DNA from 3 places in the Streptomyces sp. NPDC087844 genome. Region 2 is predicted to be linked to each of the others. Evidence: riboswitches for the same ligand, from Rfam matches in the RefSeq annotation. Region 2 holds a riboswitch; each other region holds the start of a gene.

The links. A riboswitch is a leader RNA that binds a small molecule or an ion and turns the genes downstream of it on or off. The one in region 2 is predicted to bind thiamine pyrophosphate.
Region 1: linked by a shared signal. The riboswitch ahead of ACIOKD_RS19425 (thiamine ABC transporter substrate binding subunit) and the one ahead of thiO (glycine oxidase ThiO) in region 2 are both predicted to bind thiamine pyrophosphate.
Region 3: linked by a shared signal. The riboswitch ahead of thiC (phosphomethylpyrimidine synthase ThiC) and the one ahead of thiO (glycine oxidase ThiO) in region 2 are both predicted to bind thiamine pyrophosphate.

What each region holds. Positions count from the first base shown of each region.
Region 1 is NZ_JBIUVD010000009.1:100,750-106,906, forward strand. Features, by position in the region: gene ACIOKD_RS19415 (ABC transporter ATP-binding protein) at 1-246, opposite strand, end outside; gene ACIOKD_RS19420 (ABC transporter permease) at 249-1,955, opposite strand; gene ACIOKD_RS19425 (thiamine ABC transporter substrate binding subunit) at 1,931-3,031, opposite strand; TPP riboswitch at 3,110-3,215, opposite strand; gene rlmN (23S rRNA (adenine(2503)-C(2))-methyltransferase RlmN) at 3,254-4,360, opposite strand; gene ACIOKD_RS19435 (DUF6233 domain-containing protein) at 4,621-4,962, shown strand; gene ACIOKD_RS19440 (hypothetical protein) at 5,028-5,240, shown strand; gene ACIOKD_RS19445 (phosphatidate cytidylyltransferase) at 5,350-6,157, opposite strand, start outside.
Region 2 is NZ_JBIUVD010000003.1:412,410-418,566, forward strand. Features, by position in the region: gene metF (methylenetetrahydrofolate reductase [NAD(P)H]) at 1-380, opposite strand, end outside; gene thiE (thiamine phosphate synthase) at 551-1,201, opposite strand; gene ACIOKD_RS08720 (Rv2175c family DNA-binding protein) at 1,327-1,698, opposite strand; gene ACIOKD_RS08725 (NAD(P)/FAD-dependent oxidoreductase) at 1,846-3,075, opposite strand; gene ACIOKD_RS08730 (hypothetical protein) at 3,155-3,499, opposite strand; TPP riboswitch at 3,552-3,665, shown strand; gene thiO (glycine oxidase ThiO) at 3,663-4,919, shown strand; gene thiS (sulfur carrier protein ThiS) at 4,916-5,122, shown strand; gene ACIOKD_RS08745 (thiazole synthase) at 5,126-5,920, shown strand; gene pknB (Stk1 family PASTA domain-containing Ser/Thr kinase) at 6,134-6,157, shown strand, end outside.
Region 3 is NZ_JBIUVD010000017.1:19,495-25,651, forward strand. Features, by position in the region: gene ACIOKD_RS28640 (IclR family transcriptional regulator) at 191-916, shown strand; gene ACIOKD_RS28645 (SsgA family sporulation/cell division regulator) at 1,016-1,456, shown strand; gene ACIOKD_RS28650 (YibE/F family protein) at 1,619-3,100, opposite strand; TPP riboswitch at 3,172-3,328, shown strand; gene thiC (phosphomethylpyrimidine synthase ThiC) at 3,321-5,240, shown strand; gene ACIOKD_RS28660 (DUF397 domain-containing protein) at 5,879-6,064, shown strand.

The sequences.
Region 1 (6,157 bases), on a different contig from region 2:
ATGGTCCTGGAACATCAGGCCGACACCCCGCTTGTGCGCGGGTACGCCGTCGAGGTCGCGGCCGTCCAGGAACACCCGCCCGTCGTCCAGGTGCTGCAGCCCGGCGACAGCCCTGAGCAGGGTCGACTTGCCGCTGCCGCTGGGCCCGAGGACGCACACGATCTCGTGCTCGGCGACATCGAGCCCGACCTCGTCCAATACCGGGCGCCCCCCGAACCGTACGGTCGCCCCATCGAGTTTGAGCATCGTCAGAACTCTCCCGTCCGGTCGGAGCGAAGGTCGGTGCGAAGGCGTTCGAGGACCAGCAACGCCACCGCGCACACCAGCATCAAAATGGTCGAGAGGGCCATGGCCTGTCCGTAGTTGAGGTCCCCGGCCCTCCCGAGCAGTCGCGCCACGGCGACCGGCAGCGTCGGGTTGTCGGGCCGTGCGATGAAGACGGTCGCGCCGAACTCGCCCAGCGACACCGCGAAGGCGAACCCGGCCGCGATCAGCATCGCCCGCCGCGCCATCGGCAGATCGACCTCGCGCCACACCCGCCAGGGCGAGGCCCCGAGCACCGCCGCGGCCTCGCGCAGACGTCCGTCCACCGCGCGCAGCACCGGCAGCATGGTCCGTACGACGAAGGGGACGCCCACCAGCGCCTGCGCGAGCGGCACCAGGATCCAGGTGCTCCGCAGGTCCAGCGGCGGTTCGTCGAGCGCGATGAGGAAGCCGAAGCCGACGGTCACGGCGGAGACGCCGAGCGGCAGCATGAGCAGCGCGTCGAAGCCGCGGACGAGACGTCCCAGACGTCCCGCGTCCCGGCGGGTGAGGGCGGCGGCCGCCAGTCCGCCGATCAGCAGCGCGATGGCGGTGGCGGCGAAGGCGTACCGCAGCGAGTTGCCGACCGCCTCGATCGGCGGGACCAGGAAGAGACTGCCCTCGTTGCTGGTGAGCGCCTTGTAGTAGCCGAATCCGGGGGCGTCGAGCGAGCGCTCGACCAGGATCGCGAGCGGCAGGACGAGCAGGACGGCGATGGAGCCGAGGACGCCCGCGAGCAGCGCCCACTGCCCCGCCCCGCGCGGCCGTCGCGCCGTCGCTCCGGCGTCGACCAGCCGCAGGGCCGTCTCCCGCCGCCGTACGGTCCGGGCGTGGACGGCGAGGATCGCGCCCACCGCGGCGAACTGGACGAGCGTCAGCACGGCGGCCGTCGAGAGGTCGAAGATCTCCGAGGTCTGCCGGTAGATCTCGACTTCGAGCGTGGAGAAGGTGGGGCCGCCGAGGATCTGCACGACGCCGAAGGAGGTGAAGGTGAAGAGGAACACCATGAGGGCGGCGGCGGCCACGGCCGGGCCGAGCGCCGGGAGCGTCACCCCGCGCCAGGCCGCGAACCGTGAGGCGCCGAGCATCCGCGCGGCCTCCTCCTGCCGCGGGTCGAGCTGCGACCAGAGGCCGCCGACCGTGCGGACGACGACCGCGTAGTTGAAGAAGACGTGCGCGAGCAGGATGGCCCACACGGTGGTGTCCAGGCGTACGCCCCACAGCTCGTCGAGCAGCCCGCCCCGCCCGAGCAGCGCCAGGAAGGCCGTTCCCACGACGACCGTCGGCAGCACGAACGGCACGGTGACGACGGCCCGCAGGATCTGCTTGCCCCTGAAATCAAAGCGCGCGAAGACGTACGCGCCGGGGAGCGCGATCAGCAGGGTGAGCGCGGTCGAGGCGAGCGCCTGCCAGGTCGTGAACCACAGGACGTGCCGGATGTCGGGCTGTGCGAGCACGTCCCAGATCCGCCCGAGCCGCCAGACCCCGTCGACCTTCAGCCCCCGAACGGTGATCGCGGCAACCGGATAGGCGAAGAAGACCCCGAAGAACGCGACGGGCACGGCCATAAGACCGAGCCGCGCCACGCTCCCCCGGCGCGGGCGGGAGCGCGGGCGCGCGCCGGGCTCTACTTCAGTACGAGCGAGGTCCATGACTTGACCCACTCGTCACGGTTGTCGGCGATCCTGGCGGGGGCCAGGGTCTCGGGGTTCGCGGCCGCCGGCCCGTACTGCGTGAACGCGTCGGGCACCTTGGCGCCCTCGACCACCGGGTACACGAACATGTTGAGCGGCATGTCCTCCTGGAACCGCTTGCCGATCAGGAAGTCGATGAGCGCCTTGCCGCCCTCGGTGTTCTTCGCGTTGCTCAGCAGGCCCGCGTACTCGACCTGGCGGAAGCAGGTGCCGTCCGCGACACCGGTCGGCGCGGTCTTCGGCTTGGGGTCGGCGTAGATGACCTCGGCGGGCGGCGAGGAGGCGTACGAGACGACGAGCGGGCGGTCGCCCTTGGCCTTCTTGCCTCCGGCGGACCCGGAGAACTCCTCGTTGTAGGCCTGCTCCCAGCCGTCGACGACCTTCACACCGTTGGCCTTGAGCTTCTTCCAGTAGCCCGCCCAGCCGTCGTCGCCGTACTTCGCGGCGGTGCCGAGCAGGAAGCCGAGGCCCGGCGAGGACGTGGAGGCGTTCTCGGTGACGAGAAGATCCTTGTACTCGGGCTTGATCAGATCGTCGAAGGACGTCGGCGGGGCCAGCTTGTGCTCGCTGAACCAGGCCTTGTCGTAGTTGACGCAGATGTCACCGGAGTCGATGGGCGTGACCCGGTGCTTGCCCTGGTCGACCCGGTACTGAGCCTGGATGCCGTCGGCGCCCTCGGCCTCGTACGACTGGAACAGTCCGTTGTCGAGCGCGCGGGAGAGCAGGGTGTTGTCGACGCCGAAGAAGACGTCTCCCTGCGGGTTGTCCTTGGTGAGGATCGCCTTGTTGACGGCCTGCCCGGCGTCGCCGTCCTTGAGGACCCTGACCTTGTACCCGGACTCCTTCTCGAACGCCTTCAGTACGTCCTTGGTGTAGGCGAAGGAGTCGTGGCTGACGAGGGTGACGGTCTTGGACCCGGAGCCCTCGTCGCCGGAGCCCTCGTCGGACGACCCGCACGCGGTGAGCGCGGCGAGACCGAGCCCGGTGGCCGCGACCACGGCGGTGGTCCTGAGGGTGTTGCTCTTGTTGCTCACTCGATTCCTCCTGGGTTGACCAGGAAGAGACGCGGCCCTGCCGGGGACCTCGATCGGATCCCGGGCAGGGCGCAACAGCTTGAGTAGTGACCGAACTTCCTACCCAGAATGACCTGGGCGAGGTTCAGAGGGTCTGCGGGCTGTCCCGCACTCTCAGCGCTGTGGCGCTCCCCTGTCGGAATATGAAGATGTCGTCGTACGAAAAGTACTGCGCCCGTCAGCCTACCGCTCGGTGGCCGCGAGCTGTCCGCACGCCCCGTCGATCTCCTGGCCACGGGTGTCCCGGACGGTGACGGGCACACCATGAGCGGCGATCGCCTCGACGAACGCCTTCTCGTCCTCGGGCCGCGAGGCGGTCCACTTGGAACCGGGCGTGGGGTTCAGCGGGATCAGGTTCACATGCACCGGCTTGCCCTTGAGCATCCGCCCGAGCCGGTCACCACGCCACGCCTGGTCGTTGATGTCCCGGATGAGCGCGTACTCGATGGAGAGCCGGCGCCCCGACCTGGCCGCGTACTCCCAGCCCGCGTCGAGCACTTCCCGTACCTTCCACCGCGTGTTGACCGGTACGAGGGTGTCGCGCAGCTCGTCGTCCGGTGCGTGCAGGGAGATGGCGAGCCGGCACTTGAAGCCCTCGTCGGCGAACCGGTTGATGGCGGGGACGAGACCGACGGTCGAGACGGTGATCCCGCGCTGCGAGAGCCCGAGCCCGTCCGGCTCCGGGTCGGTGAGGGCCCGGATGGACTGGACGACCCGCTTGTAGTTGGCGAGGGGCTCACCCATGCCCATGAAGACGATGTTGCTGAGCCGCGCCGGGCCGCCGGGGATCTCCCCGTCGCGCAGCGACCGCATGCCGTCGACGATCTGGTGCACGATCTCGCCGGTCGACAGGTTCCGGTCGAGGCCGGCCTGTCCCGTCGCGCAGAACGGGCAGTTCATCCCGCAGCCGGCCTGTGAGCTGATGCACATGGTGACCCGGTCCGGGTAGCGCATCAGCACGGACTCGACGAGGGTGCCGTCGAAGAGCCGCCAGAGGGTCTTGCGGGTGGTGTCGTCGTCGGTGGACAGATGCCGCACGACCGTCATGAGCTCGGGCAGCAGGGCTTCCTGCAGTTTGGCGCGCGAGCCGGCAGGGATGTCGGTCCACTGCTCGGGATCGTGCGCGAACCGCGCGAAGTAGTGCTGCGAGAGCTGTTTGGCACGAAACGGCTTCTCACCGACCGCGACAACGGCCTCTTTACGCTCGGCGGGCGTGAGATCGGCAAGGTGCCGCGGCGGCTTCTTGGCTCCGCGGGGGGCGACGAATGTGAGTTCTCCGGGCTTAGGCATGGCTGTACCAGTGTCGCAGATCGAATCATGTGACCTGGGCCGCAGGAGCCCGGAGTGTGCGGTCACACAGGGCGGTCACCGCACCTCTACGACCACACCCCCACAGCCGCGCCTGCCTGCCCCCGCCCTCCACGGCTCCTCGCGGGCTCACGGGCCTGCTCTCCTCGCGGGCTCACGGGCCTGCTCTCCTCGCGGGTTCACGGGCCTCTTCCGCCGGGGGCGTTGCCATCTAGGCCACACTTGGACCTAGAATCGAACGCGTGTCCGATAAAGTGCCTCGCCTGGATCGCCTGCGCAGCGTCCGCGAATGGCTGGCCTGGCAGCTGCGCCGCACAGACGACACCATCGCCGAGCTCGAACGTCAGGAGGCAGCCGCTGCCCGTACCGCGCGCACACCACCCAAACCCACGCCCGGCTGGAAGCTCGCGTTGCGGAGAGCGGGTGGCAGAGCCACCCCCGACGCCGTCCACAGGAGTGACTGCGGCATGGCCGGCAAGAACACGAAACCGCTGCCCCGCGAGCAGGCGCTCCGGGCTCTCACGGAGGACGGCATCACCGCGTGCCCCTACTGCCGACCCGACAACGATCTGGGTGTGCTGTGAACGGCGAACGGCCGCAGGACGAGAACACGAACGGGACGGACGCGGCGCCCATCGTCGTGCACCGCATGACGGGCGCCCGCGGGCGCCGGGTCACCATTCACGGCCGGGTCTTCGGCCTCGCCCACAGCGACACCGACCTGGTCGAGTTCCTGCGCCGGGCGGGCCTGCCGGACGACGCCTGGGAGCTGCTGGACGACCCGCGGTGGGTGAAGTGGCAGGGTGGCCGTCCGCACGAGTACTCCCCGGCGGGCCCGGACGCCGAAGACCCCCGGCCCTGATCGGCTGGGGGTCTCCCGGGTCACGCGGCGCTCGGTCCGATCAGAGCGGTCCGATCAGATCGATCCAGTCACATCGACCGGTCAGATCGGTCCAGTCAGATCGATCCGGTCAGCCCGATCCGACGAAGAGCACCAGCAGCAGCCACACCACGGGAGCGGTGGGCAGCAGCGAGTCCAGTCGGTCCATGATCCCGCCGTGGCCCGGGAGCAGGGTGCCCATGTCCTTGATGCCCAGGTCCCGCTTGATCATCGACTCGCCGAGGTCGCCGAGCGTGGCGCTGGCCGCGACCGCGAGGCCCAGAAGGAGCCCCTGCCACCAGGTGCCGTCGTCGATGAGGAACTCCATGCACAGCGCGCCCGCCACCATCGCGAAGCCGAGCGCGCCGAGCAGGCCCTCGCGAGTCTTGCCGGGACTGATGCGCGGGGCGAGCTTGTGCCTGCCGAAGCGCCAGCCGACGGCGTACGCGCCCGTATCGCTGACCACGGCCAGCAGCAGGAACGTGAGGACGCGCCACGCACCGTCGTCCGCGGTGAGCATCATCGCCACGAACGTGGCGAGGAACGGAATGTAGAAGGCCGCGAAGACCCCCGCCGTGACGTCCTTGAGGTAACCCTCGGGCGGTTCCGTCATCCGCCAGACCAGGACCGCGAGCGCGGTGAGCGCCATCGCCACCCAGGCGCCCTCGGGCCCGCGGACGTAACCGGCGACGACCATCGCCGCACCGCCCAGCGCCAGCGGCACGAGCGGCGCCTTGATGTCCTTGCGCTCCGCGAGCCTCGACGTGAGCTCCCACAGGCCGACCACGACAGCGACCGTTATGACGCCGACGAAGAGGGCCTTGACGACGAACAACGACGCGACGATCACCACGCCGAGCCCGACAGCGACCCCTATGGCAGCCCCCAGATCGCGGCCC
Region 2 (6,157 bases):
GGGTCGCCGGGCGGGTCGCCGCGCACGGCGAGCATGTTCCGGATCCCGGCGTCCGCGTACTGGCCGATGATGTTGCGCAGTTCCGCGATGGAGTGGTCGACCGCGGTGAGGTGGGCGACCGGGGTGAGCGTCGTGTCGGAGACGATCTGCTCGGTCGCCTTGACCGTGCCGGCGCGGGTGGTGCCGCCGGCGCCGTAGGTCACCGAGACGAAGCTGGGGGCGACCGCCTCGACCCTGCGCAGCGCGTTCCACAGGTTCCGCTCGCCCTTTTCGGTCTTCGGCGCCCAGAACTCGAACGAGAAGGTCGTCTTTCCGGTCGCGAGCATGTCGCGCACGGTGCGTGCGCGGTCAGTCCTGGTGGAAGCAGATCCGAGGGCCATACCCGCAGGTTAGCCAGGGGCAGGCAGTCCCCCAACCGGATGCGGGAACTTTGCCCGATTTGCCGACTTGTTGTCCACTCCTCGGACAACCGGCGCTCGACCGATCCCGGATCGGCACGTATCTGTTCTGCCCTGTCCCGCTCCGTGCTGCTCTGTCCGGCGCTCGCGGTTCACGCCGCCCGGAGCCGCTTGGCGAACTCCGCCGCCGCCGAGCCCGGGTCGTCGGCCTCGGTGATCGCCCGTACGACGACGACCCGGCGGGCACCCGCTTCGAGCACCTCGTCGAGATTGCCGAGGTCGATGCCGCCGATGGCGAACCAGGGGCGGTCCGTGGCGAGCGCGGCCGTGTGCCGGACCAGGTCGAGGCCCGGCGCGTGGCGGCCCGGCTTGGTGGGGGTCGGCCAGCAGGGGCCTGTGCAGAAGTAGTCCACGCCGTCCTGGACGGCGGCGGCCGAGGCCTCCGGTCCGGCGTGCGTGGAGCGGCCTATCAGGACCTCGTCACCGAGGATCGCCCGGGCCGCGGGGACGGGGAGGTCTCCCTGGCCGAGGTGCAGGACGTCGGCTCCGGCGGCGTGGGCGACGTCGGCCCGGTCGTTCACCGCGAGGAGCTTGCCGTGCCGGCGGCAGGCGTCCGCGAGGACCGCGAGGTGGTCGAGTTCCTCGGCCGCCTCCATGCCCTTGTCGCGCAGCTGCACGATGTCCACGCCGCCCGCGAGGACCGCGTCCAGGAAGGCGGGAAGGTCTCCCTGGCGCCTGCGGGCGTCCGTGCAGAGGTAGACCCGGGCGTCGGCGAGCTGCGCGCGTGCGGTGGGTTCGGGCATGCGTGGGTCCCCCGTGTGGTGTCTGGTGTCGGTGGCGTACGGGCCGCGGGCCCACTCCTGTCTTCACAGTTCGCGGCCCGCGGCCCGTACGCCGTGCGGCGATGCGGATCTGCGTCGTGCTCGGGTCAGACGGCGAGCGCCTGGGCGCGGCGCTTCACCTCCGTGCCGCGATTCTCACTCAGAGCCTGCGCGGGGGTGCCGGGCAGGCTCTCGTCGGGGGTGAAGAGCCACTCCAGCATCTCTTCGTCGTTGTAGCCGTCGTCCCGCAGGAGCGTCAGGGTGCCTGCGAGGCCCTTGACGACCTTCTGTTCGTCCACGTCGATGAAAGCGGCGGGGACGTGCAGCGCGCGGTTCTCACCACGTCGTACGGCGATCAGCTGGCCTTCCCTGACCAGCTGCCGGACGCGCGTCACCTCGACGCCGAACTGTTCGGCGATGTCGGGGAGGGTGAGCCAGGCGGGGACGAGAGCATCGATCTTTGCGTCAATCTCGGTCACGAGGACAAGCCTGCCATCTCCCACTGACACCCGGTACCCGGGCGGCCCGCTCCACCGTGACCGGGCACACACCAGGCCGTTCGCCGGTACGGGCCGTCTGTGGCTGGTCGCAGACGACGAAACACCTCCCCGCGGAAGCGCGGCGCGCTAGAGCGCGGCCCCCTTCAAGGGGCGGGTCGGGTCCGTCAGCAGGGCGGGGTCCATTCGGGTGCCCGACTCGATCAGCCGGCGGCCCTGCGCCAGGTCCCGGGGGCGCCCCACCGCCAGGACCGCGACCAGGCGGCCCTCGCGGAGCCAGCACACCGACCAGGAGGGCCCCGCCGGATCCCCCCGCCGGAGCAGGGCGTCGGCGGCCCCGTGGTGCCCCGCGTACTGCACGAAGCGGCCGAACTGCTCCGACCAGAAGTACGGCACCGGGTCGTACGGCGCCGGCGTCTCCCCCACGATGTTCGCCGCGACCGTGCGCGGGCCCTGGAGCGCGTTGTCCCAGTGGTGGATCAGCAGGCGCTCGCCGTAGCGCCCCGACGGGAACGAGGCGCAGTCGCCGACCGCGTACACGTCCGGGAGGGAGGTGCGCAGATGGTCGTCCGCGACGATCTCCCGGTGGGCGCCGAGTTCGATCCCCGAACCGGCCAGCCAGGACGTGGCCGGCCGTGCCCCGACACCGACCACGACGGCGCCCGCAGGCAGCCGCGAACCGTCGTCCAGCACCACCGCGCCGGGCTCGACGCGCTCCACGCGCGCGTGGGTGCGCAGCGACGCCCCGCTGTCCGCGTACCAGGCGGCCATGGGCGCGGCCACCTCGGCCGGCAGCGCGCCCACGAGCGGCCGGTCGGCGGCTTCGACGACGGTCACCGCGCACCCCGCCTCACGCGCCGCCGTGGCGAACTCCGCGCCGATCCACCCCGCGCCCACCACCACGATGTCGTGCTGCCCGGCGAGGACGGGGCGCAGCCGCTCGGCGTCGTCGAGGGTGCGCAGCAGATGGACACCGGGTACGCCCTCGGTGCCCGGCAGCCGGACGGGTTCCGCCCCCGTGGCGACGACCAGGACGTCGTACGGGACGCGTCCCTGGGCCGTGTCGAGCTCGCGGGAGGCCGGGCGGACGCCGGTGACTTCCAGACCCAGGCGCAGTTCCACGTCGAGGTTCTCGAAGTCGACGTCGAAGGCGGATCCCTCGGCCTTGCCGAGCAGTACGGCCTTGGAGAGCGGCGGGCGGTCGTACGGCCGGTGGGGTTCCGCGCCGATCAGGGTCACGCTGCCGGGAAAGCCCTGTTCCCGCAGGGCGACGGCGGTCTGCACGCCGGCCATGCCCGCACCGACGATCACGACGCGTACGCGCGCCGCCGGGCCCGTTTCCTGTGTCAGCTCGCTCACCCGGTCACCATAGACAGATCGGTGAGATCGTCGGTCAGGGGCACGGTCGATGAGCTGTCGCACAGCCTCCGGCACGGCGTCAGCTCCTGGTGACCTCTTCGACCACACTCGTCCCGCTGCCCTCCTGGGACTCCCACTCCCAGGTCTCCGCCAGCCGCACCCGGCCGTCGGGGGTCTCGGCGACCTGGGACACACAGTGCCCGGACGAGGTGGTTCCGTCCGTCTTCAGCTGTACGTACCGGAAGTCGAGCCGGTCGCCCTCGCGGGTGCCCACGAGGTGGCCGCGCACGACGTCGCCGCCCGCGTACTCGGCCCAGACCGCGCCGTCCCGCTCGTGGTACGAGAACCGGGTGCGCGTACCCACCTGCCCCGGTGCCTGGTCGGCCACGGGGGCGAGAACGAGTCCGTCGAGCGAGCGGGCCATGCCGTGAGGCTCCCTTACTGAGGTGCGAGGCGAAGAGCTAGGGTGGCCAACGTAAAGCACTCGCGGGAGCCCGGACGTACCGGGCTGAGAGGGAGGCTGGGACGGCCTCCGACCGTACGAACCTGATCCGGGTCATGCCGGCGAAGGGAGGGGCTGGACGCCCATGTCGCGTACACCACAAGCACCTTCACCCCACGTCCTGGCCGCCGATGGTCACGGCGTCGATGGTCACGGCGTCGATGGCCCTACCTCCGACGTTCTGGTCGTCGGAGGCGGAATCATCGGCCTGGTCACCGCCTGGCGGGCCGCGCGGCACGGGTTGACGACCGCGCTGGTGGATCCCGAGCCCGGCGGTGGCGCCGCGCAGGTCGCGGCCGGGATGCTGGCCGCCGTCACGGAGCTGCACTACGGCGAGGAGACCCTGCTGGGCCTCAACCTGGCCTCGGCGCACCGTTATCCGGACTTCGTCGCGGAGCTGACCGAGGCGACCGGCCAGGACCTCGGATACCGCAGGTGCGGCACGCTGACCGTCGCACTCGACGCCGACGACCGCGCCCACCTGCGGGAACTGCACGCCCTGCAGAGCCGCTCGGGCCTGGAGTCGGAGTGGCTGAGCGGCCGCGAGTGCCGCCGCCTGGAGCCGATGCTCGCGCCCGGGGTGCGCGGCGGACTGCGGGTGGACGGCGACCACCAGATCGACCCGCGGCGCCTCGCCGCGGCTCTGGTCACGGCCTGTGAACGGGCCGGAGTGGTCTTCCACCGGACGTGGGCCGAGCGGCTGACCGTCGTACGGGACCGCGCGGCCGGAGTTGTCACGACGGGCGGCACGGAGCTGTCCGCGGGGCAGGTGGTCCTCGCCGCGGGCAGCCTCAGCGGACGTCTCGCGGGTGTGCCCGAGGACGTACTGCCGCCGGTGCGGCCCGTGAAGGGGCAGGTGCTGCGGCTGGCCATGCCGGAGCGGGCCTCGGCGCTCCGCGGCCGGAACGCGCCCTTCCTGAGCCGGACCGTGCGCGCCATGGTCCGCGGCAGCCACGTCTACCTCGTGCCGCGCGAGAGCGGCGAGCTGGTCGTCGGCGCGACCAGCGAGGAGCTGGGCTGGGACACCACGGTGACGGCGGGCGGCGTGTACGAGCTGCTGCGGGACGCCCACGAACTCGTTCCCGGCATCACCGAGCTGCCGCTCACCGAGACGCGCGCCGGACTGCGCCCGGGCTCCCCCGACAACGCGCCCCTGCTCGGCCCGACCGAACTCCCCGGGCTGCTCCTGGCGACCGGCCACCACCGCAACGGGGTGCTGCTCACCCCGGTCACCGGCGATGCCCTGGCGCACGCCCTGACCACCGGCGAGCTCCCGGAGGAGGCCCGCCCGTTCACTCCCCGGCGGTTCGACGCCGTCGCACGCACGGAGCAGCCCGCATGAGCGTGACCGTCCTCGTCAACGGGGAGCGGCGGGAACTCGCCGCCGACACCGCTCTCGACACCCTCGTGACCGCTCTCTGCGCGGCCCCCTCCGGGGTCGCCGCCGCCCTCAACGAGACCGTCGTCCCGCGCACGCAGTGGCCGACGACCCTCCTGCGCGAGGGCGACCGCGTCGAAGTACTCACCGCCGTCCAAGGAGGCTGACCCATGGCCGACGACCCCTTCGTCCTCGGCGGTACGTCCTACGCGTCCCGTCTGATCATGGGCACCGGCGGTGCCCCCAGCCTCGACGTCCTGGAGCGCTCGCTCGTCGCGTCCGGCACGGAGCTGACGACGGTCGCCATGCGGCGCGTGAGCCCCGGGTCCCATGGCTCGGTCCTCTCCGTGCTCGACCGGCTGGGCATCCGCGTACTGCCCAACACCGCGGGCTGTTTCACCGCCGGGGAGGCCGTCCTGACGGCCCGCCTCGCGCGCGAGGCGCTCGGCACGGACGTCGTCAAACTGGAGGTCATCGCCGACGAGCGCACACTGCTGCCCGATCCGATCGAGCTGCTCGACGCCGCCGAGACCCTCGTCGACGACGGCTTCACGGTCCTGCCGTACACGAACGACGACCCGGTCCTCGCACGGAAGCTGGAGGACGTGGGCTGCGCCGCGATCATGCCGCTCGGGTCGCCCATCGGGTCGGGGCTCGGGATCCGCAACCCGCACAACTTCCAGCTGATCGTGGAGCACGCGTGCGTACCGGTCATTCTGGACGCGGGAGCCGGCACGGCGTCGGACGCGGCGCTCGCCATGGAGCTGGGGTGCGCCGGTGTGATGCTCGCCTCGGCGGTGACCCGGGCGCAGGAGCCGGTCCTCATGGCCGAGGGCATGCGGCACGCGGTCGAGGCCGGGCGCCTCGCGTACCGGGCGGGGCGCATTCCGCGCCGCCACTTCGCGGAGGCCTCGTCCACGTCGGAGGGCATCGCGCGACTCGATCCGGAACGCCCCGCTTTCTGAGGTTCTCGCGCACTTCCTCATGCCGCCTCACACCTCCTCCCGCCTCGCTGCTTTCTCCGAGTTCTGGCCGGAACGCGCGTCCGAATCCGTCCCGAACGTGTAAGCCGTAGCCGGTCGGCCGGCGTGCGAGATGCGTCACAGCTCGGCTTCAGTACCGCCCCGGAATCGCCCGCACGGGCGGCTCCGTCAGTGGTGGCTCGTACACTCACCTGCGTGGATACGACCCTTCAAGACCCC
Region 3 (6,157 bases), on a different contig from region 2:
AGACGGTTAAAGTCCGGAACTCGCCGCGGGGTTGATCCTCGGGAGCGGCGTTTCGAACCCACCCGTGTCACACCCTCGCGCGGGCGGCCCCCTCGCGCTTCGGGAGTGACCTTTGGCCACGGTTGACACCGCACCCGCAGGACCGAAGGTTTCCGGCTCCGAGCCGCATCCCACGACCCTCATCGGTTCGGTGCAGCGTGCGATGCGTCTTCTGGAGTCCGTCGCGCGTCACGAGCACGGGGCGCCCGCGAAGCAACTGGCTCGCGAAGCCGGACTCGCTCTCCCCACGGCGTACCACCTGCTGCGCACCCTGGTGCACGAGGGATATCTGCGCCGCGAGAAGGGACTGTTCTTCCTCGGCGAGGCGGCCGAGCGGCTGAGCCGCAGCGGCGCCCAGCAGAAACGTCGCAGCACGATCGCCGATGCCTTGGGAAGCTGGCGCGATTCGATCGGTGCGCCCGTCTACTACGCGGTCTACCGCGGCGGGGAGATCGAGGTCCAGTGCGTCGCCGACACCCCGGGCAACCCCGCGGTCGAGGAGTGGGCGGACTTCCGGGAGACGGGGCACGCGCACGCGATCGGCCAGTGTCTGCTGTCCCAGCTCGACGCGGAGGGGCGCAGGGACCACCTATCCCGCTATCCCGTGCGATCCGTCACGCCGTACACGGTGCGTGACGATCAGACCTTGATTCGCCGTCTCGAATCGACCAAACGTATGCAGCCCATGATCGAACGTCAGGAGTACGCGCTGGGAACGGTCTGCGCCGCGATCCCGCTCACGCTGGGCAGCACGGCGGCCACGGTGGCCATCTCCATGCCTTCCCACCAGGCCGATCGACTGCTGCCCGCGGCGCGGCGACTGCAGAGCGAGATCGACCAGTTGCTGGGGACGCTCTCCGTCTCTATCAGCATCTGAAAACTCACTCCTTGTGATCTGGTGTACACGTTAAGCAAGATGCCAGAAGTGTTTAGGTGGACGATTCCCGGCCATGGACGGCAAACGACGGGGTAGGCGATGCGCGAGTCGGTAGTACAGGCAGAGGTCATGATGAGCTTCGTCGTCTCGGAGGAGCTCTCCTTCCGCATTCCGGTGGAGCTGCGTTACGAGACCTGTGATCCCTATGCCGTGCGTCTGACCTTCCACCTGCCCGGTGACGCTCCGGTGACCTGGGCCTTCGGCCGGGAGTTGCTGATCGACGGTGTGGGCCGGCCGTGCGGGGACGGAGACGTGCACATCACTCCCTCGGACTCCGAGAGTTTCGGCGATGTGCTGATCCGGCTTCAGGTGGGCGTCGACCAGGCTCTGTTCCGCTGCGGTACGGCACCTCTACTGGCGTTCCTCGACCGTACGGACCGGCTGGTCCCGCTGGGCCAGGAGCGCTCCCTCGCCGGCTTCGACACGCATCTGGACGAGGCCCTGGACCGCATCCTGGCGGAGGAACAGAGCGCGGGGTGACGTGGCGGCGGCCGAAGTGAGGGAACGCTTCCGCGCTTGTCGCCGCCCGCTGCCCAACCGCGCACCGCCCGCCGCCCGCGGTCGGCCGACAGCCGGTCCCGCGCGGGCGGTGTCCCTGTTCCGGGGCCCAGAAAAACGGTCAGCCCCGGTGCCGTGCCGGCTTCAGTGCTTGCGGCGGCGGCCGCTCCCACCGCGCAGCGGTGCCTTCGCCCCGGACTGCGGCTGCGGCTGCGGCTGCTGGACCGGGGCAGCGTCGCCCAGGCGGTCGGCCGAGACCACCAGGGCCGCGAGCGCCGTCGTGACCGGCACCGAGGCGACCAGCCCGATCGAGCCGACGAGCGTGCGGACGATCTCCGCGGCCACCAGTTCACTGTTGGCCACCGCCCCCACGCTGCTCTGCGCGATGGAGAAAAGCAGCAGCAGAGGCAGCGCCGCGCCCGCGTAGGCAAGGACGAGCGTGTTGACGACAGACGCGATGTGATCGCGTCCGATACGGATGCCCGCGCGGTACAGCCCTCGCCAGCCCATCGTCGGGTTGGCCTCGTGCAGCTCCCAGACCGCCGACGTCTGGGTCACCGTGACGTCGTCGAGCACTCCGAGCGAACCGATGATGATCCCCGCGAGCAGCAGACCACTCATGTCGATGGACGGGTAGAGGCCGTGGATCAGGCCGGTGTTGTCGTCGGTGTTGCCGGTCAGCGCGGCCCAGTCGATGAACACTGAGCCGAGCAGCCCGATCAGCACCAGGGACAGCAGCGTGCCCAGTACGGCGACCGACGTCCGGGCCGAGAGACCGTGGCACATGTAGAGCGCGATCAACATGATGGCGCTGGCCCCGACGACCGCCACGACCAGCGGATTCGACCCCTGAAGGATCGCGGGCAGGATGAAGAACGTCAGGATCATGAAGCTGACGGCCAGCGCGATCAGCGCCATGACACCGCGCATCCGGCCCACCACGACCACGGCGAGGGCGAAGATGCCGGCGAGCAGCGCCATGGGGAGCTTGCGGTTCACATCGGTGACCGAGTACTGGAGCTCCTTGGGGGCGTCGGGCGCGTACGCCACGATCACCTCCTGGCCCTGCTCCAACTGGCGCGAGGAGTCCGGCTGGACGATCTCCGTGAAGGTACGGCCCTTGTCCTTGCCGGAGTCGACCCGGATCGTCGCCTTTTTGCAGGTGCCTGAGTCCTGTTGCTGAGCCGATGAGCCCTCGGCCGTCGAGGTGTCACCGGTCGGAGTCCCGCCCGAGGCGTTCACGGACTTGCAGTCGACCTTGTCGACCTTGGTCACGGTGGCCTGCTGGGTCTGCCGGTCGAAGCCGACACCCGTGCGCTCATGACCGGGGGCGCCGCCCGGCCAGAGCACAGCGAGACCCACAACGACCGCCACGGCGAAAGGAATCAGCACCGCCGCGATGATCTTGCGCAGGTGCATGGAGACAGGGGCCGCGGGGCCATGACTGTGCGAGTGGCCGTGCCCGCCGCCGACAGGTCCGTCGCCGTCGCCACCGCCGGGCCGGTCGCCACCGCCTCCGGGGCCATGGGATCCATGTCCAGGTCCGCCGCCGTGACCGTGGCCGTCGTGGCCGTGTCCGTGGGGCGATTCGGACGGCGGAAGTGGGGGCTGCTGCGTCGTGGTCACCGACCGATCATCGCAAGAACGAGAGAGGCCCACTGTTCACCGCGCCCATTGTGACGCTAGCGTGGAAGCACCTTTGCACACGCGGGAGCTCGGAGCACCGGGCTGAGAGGGCGCTGACCTCCGTATCCGCGATGTTTCACGTGGAACATCGCCGGACGGGAAACGCTGCGTCGACCGCCGAACCTGTTACCGGGTAATGCCGGCGTAGGGAGTAGGTCTCATGACCAACAAGGACGTACGCACGCCTGTCTCCAGTCAGACGGGCGGGGCGCCCGCCTCGGCCGACGGAACCGAGCTGTCCGCGGCGGCCGAGCACGACGGCGCAGCTGCTTCGCCCGAGAACGACGAAGCCGGTAACGATGAAACCGGTAACGATGAAGCCGGTAACGATGAAGCCGGGAAGTCCATCGGCTGGCACAAGGCGTATGTCGCGGGCTCGCGCCCCGATCTTCGGGTGGCGGTCCGTCAGGTGCACCTCACCAACGGTGAATCGGTCACCCTGTACGACACCTCCGGCGCGTACACCGATCCGGTCGTCGACACCGACGTACGCAGGGGTCTGGCGCCCCTGCGCGACAACTGGATCATCACCCGTGGCGACACCGAGGAGTACGCGGGCCGTCCTGTGAGCCCCGAGGACGACGGGATCAAGCACACCTCGCCGCGCGGCGGACTGCGCAACCTCGACGCGGTCTTCCCGGGGCGCCTGCGTCTGCCCCGCCGGAGCCGTGACGGGCAGGCGGTGACGCAACTCGCCTACGCACGGCGGGGCGAGGTCACGCCGGAGATGGAGTACGTGGCGATCCGGGAGAACGTCGGCCCGGAGGTCGTCCGTGAGGAGATCGCGGCAGGCCGGGCCGTGCTACCGGCCAACGTCAACCATCCGGAGATCGAGCCGATGATCATCGGCAAGCGGTTCCTGGTGAAGGTCAACGCCAACATCGGCAACTCCGCGGTCACCTCCTCCATCGAGGAGGAGGTCGACAAAATGACGTGGGCGACGCGCTGGGGCGCCGACACGGTGATGGACCTGTCGACCGGCCGCAACATCCACACCACCCGTGAGTGGGTGCTGCGCAACTCCCCCGTCCCCATCGGCACGGTCCCCCTCTACCAGGCACTGGAGAAGGTCGACGGGCGTGCCGAGGAACTCACCTGGGAGATCTACAAGGACACGGTCATCGAGCAGGCCGAGCAGGGTGTGGACTACATGACCGTCCACGCGGGTGTGCGTCTGCCGTACGTCCCACTGACCGCGAACCGCAAGACCGGCATCGTCTCGCGCGGCGGCTCGATCATGGCGGCGTGGTGCCTGGCGCATCACAAGGAGTCGTTCCTGTACGAGCACTTCGAGGAGCTCTGCGAGATTCTCGCCGCGTACGACGTCACGTACTCGCTGGGCGACGGGCTGCGGCCCGGGTCGATCGCGGATGCCAATGACGCCGCGCAGTTCGCGGAGTTGCGCACCCTCGGAGAGCTCAACAAGGTCGCGAAGCGTTTCAACGTACAGACCATGATCGAGGGCCCGGGGCATGTCCCGATGCACAAGATCAAGGAGAACATCGACCTTCAGCAGGAGATCTGCGAGGAGGCTCCGTTCTATACGCTGGGCCCGCTGACGACCGACATCGCCCCGGCGTACGACCACATCACCTCCGGCATCGGTGCCGCGATGATCGCCTGGTGGGGCACGGCGATGCTCTGCTACGTCACGCCCAAGGAACACCTGGGCCTGCCCAACCGTGACGACGTCAAGACGGGTGTCATCACCTACAAGATCGCGGCCCACGCGGCGGACCTCGCCAAGGGACATCCGGGCGCACAGGAGTGGGACGACGCGTTGTCGGACGCCCGCTTCGAGTTCCGCTGGGAGGACCAGTTCAACCTGGCCCTGGATCCGGACACCGCCCGGGAGTTCCACGACGAGACCCTGCCGGCCGAACCGGCCAAGACGGCGCACTTCTGCTCCATGTGCGGGCCGAAGTTCTGCTCTATGAAGATCAGCCACAGCATCAACGAGCAGTTCGGCGGTACGGCGTCCGCGGGGGCCTCGCCCGAGGAGGTCGCCGACGGGATGCTCCAGAAGTCGAAGGAGTTCGCCGCCGCGGGTAACCGGGTCTATCTGCCCATGGCCGACTGAAACGGGCCGCCCGTCGGCTCGGGTGCCGTACGGGCGCCTCTTTGGCCGATCGAACGGTCATGGTGCCGTGGTGCCGAGGTCCTGGACGATGCTTTCCAGGACCTCGGTGGTCCGGCCGACGCCGGCTCGCGGATGAGGCCGGTGATGAAAGAGGGACGCTATTTCTTTTCGAGCCACCAGATCAGTAACGAGACTGCTCCGGCCCCAAGTGCCGTGCAGGCTCCCTTGAATGCGTTGGCGCCTGCGGTGCGCGCCCATTGCTTCCAGTTCGTTGAGCTGGTCTTGTGTGGTGAGTAGCCCTCCGAGATGGAGTCTGTAGACTCCATGGCAGAGCTCCTTTCGGTTTCGCAGACGAGGGTGCTTGGCGTGAGGGAGTCCGTGACCTGAAGCTTGCCGGCCGGGTCGCCGGGCTCCCTTTTGCTGTGTTCACTCGGAACAATCTTGGTTTCTTTTCGGCCAGGCGTTTGAGCACCGAGGCCGATATTTTATTGTGTTTGCGGGCCATATACCTCCATTTATCGTCATGTGCTGGGCGCTCGCGTGCATCTTGGCAGTGCTGATGTCGGCGCCCATAATGATTTGGATGCCGAAATGCCTCGGCATCGCCATCCAATGGTTGGTGCAGACATGGGGGTTGCATGCGAGTCGAGGATGCTGAGGTGCGATGGCGGAAGAGCTCGGCCACTAACGGAGGAAATTGCGTCGAGGTGGCTCTCGCTGATCACGTAGCCGTTCGCGATTCACATTTTCCCGACCGGGCGCTACTGGGTTTCAGTACTCATGCCTGGCGATCATTCCTTTCTGAGCTGAAAATTTCCGATTGAGGACCTTGCTTTTTAGCGGCTTGCTCTGCTGGCTCTTCGGGTTTGTTTTCAGGTCGGCCAGTGACGTTCCGTGACATGCTCCCCTGCTGTCTT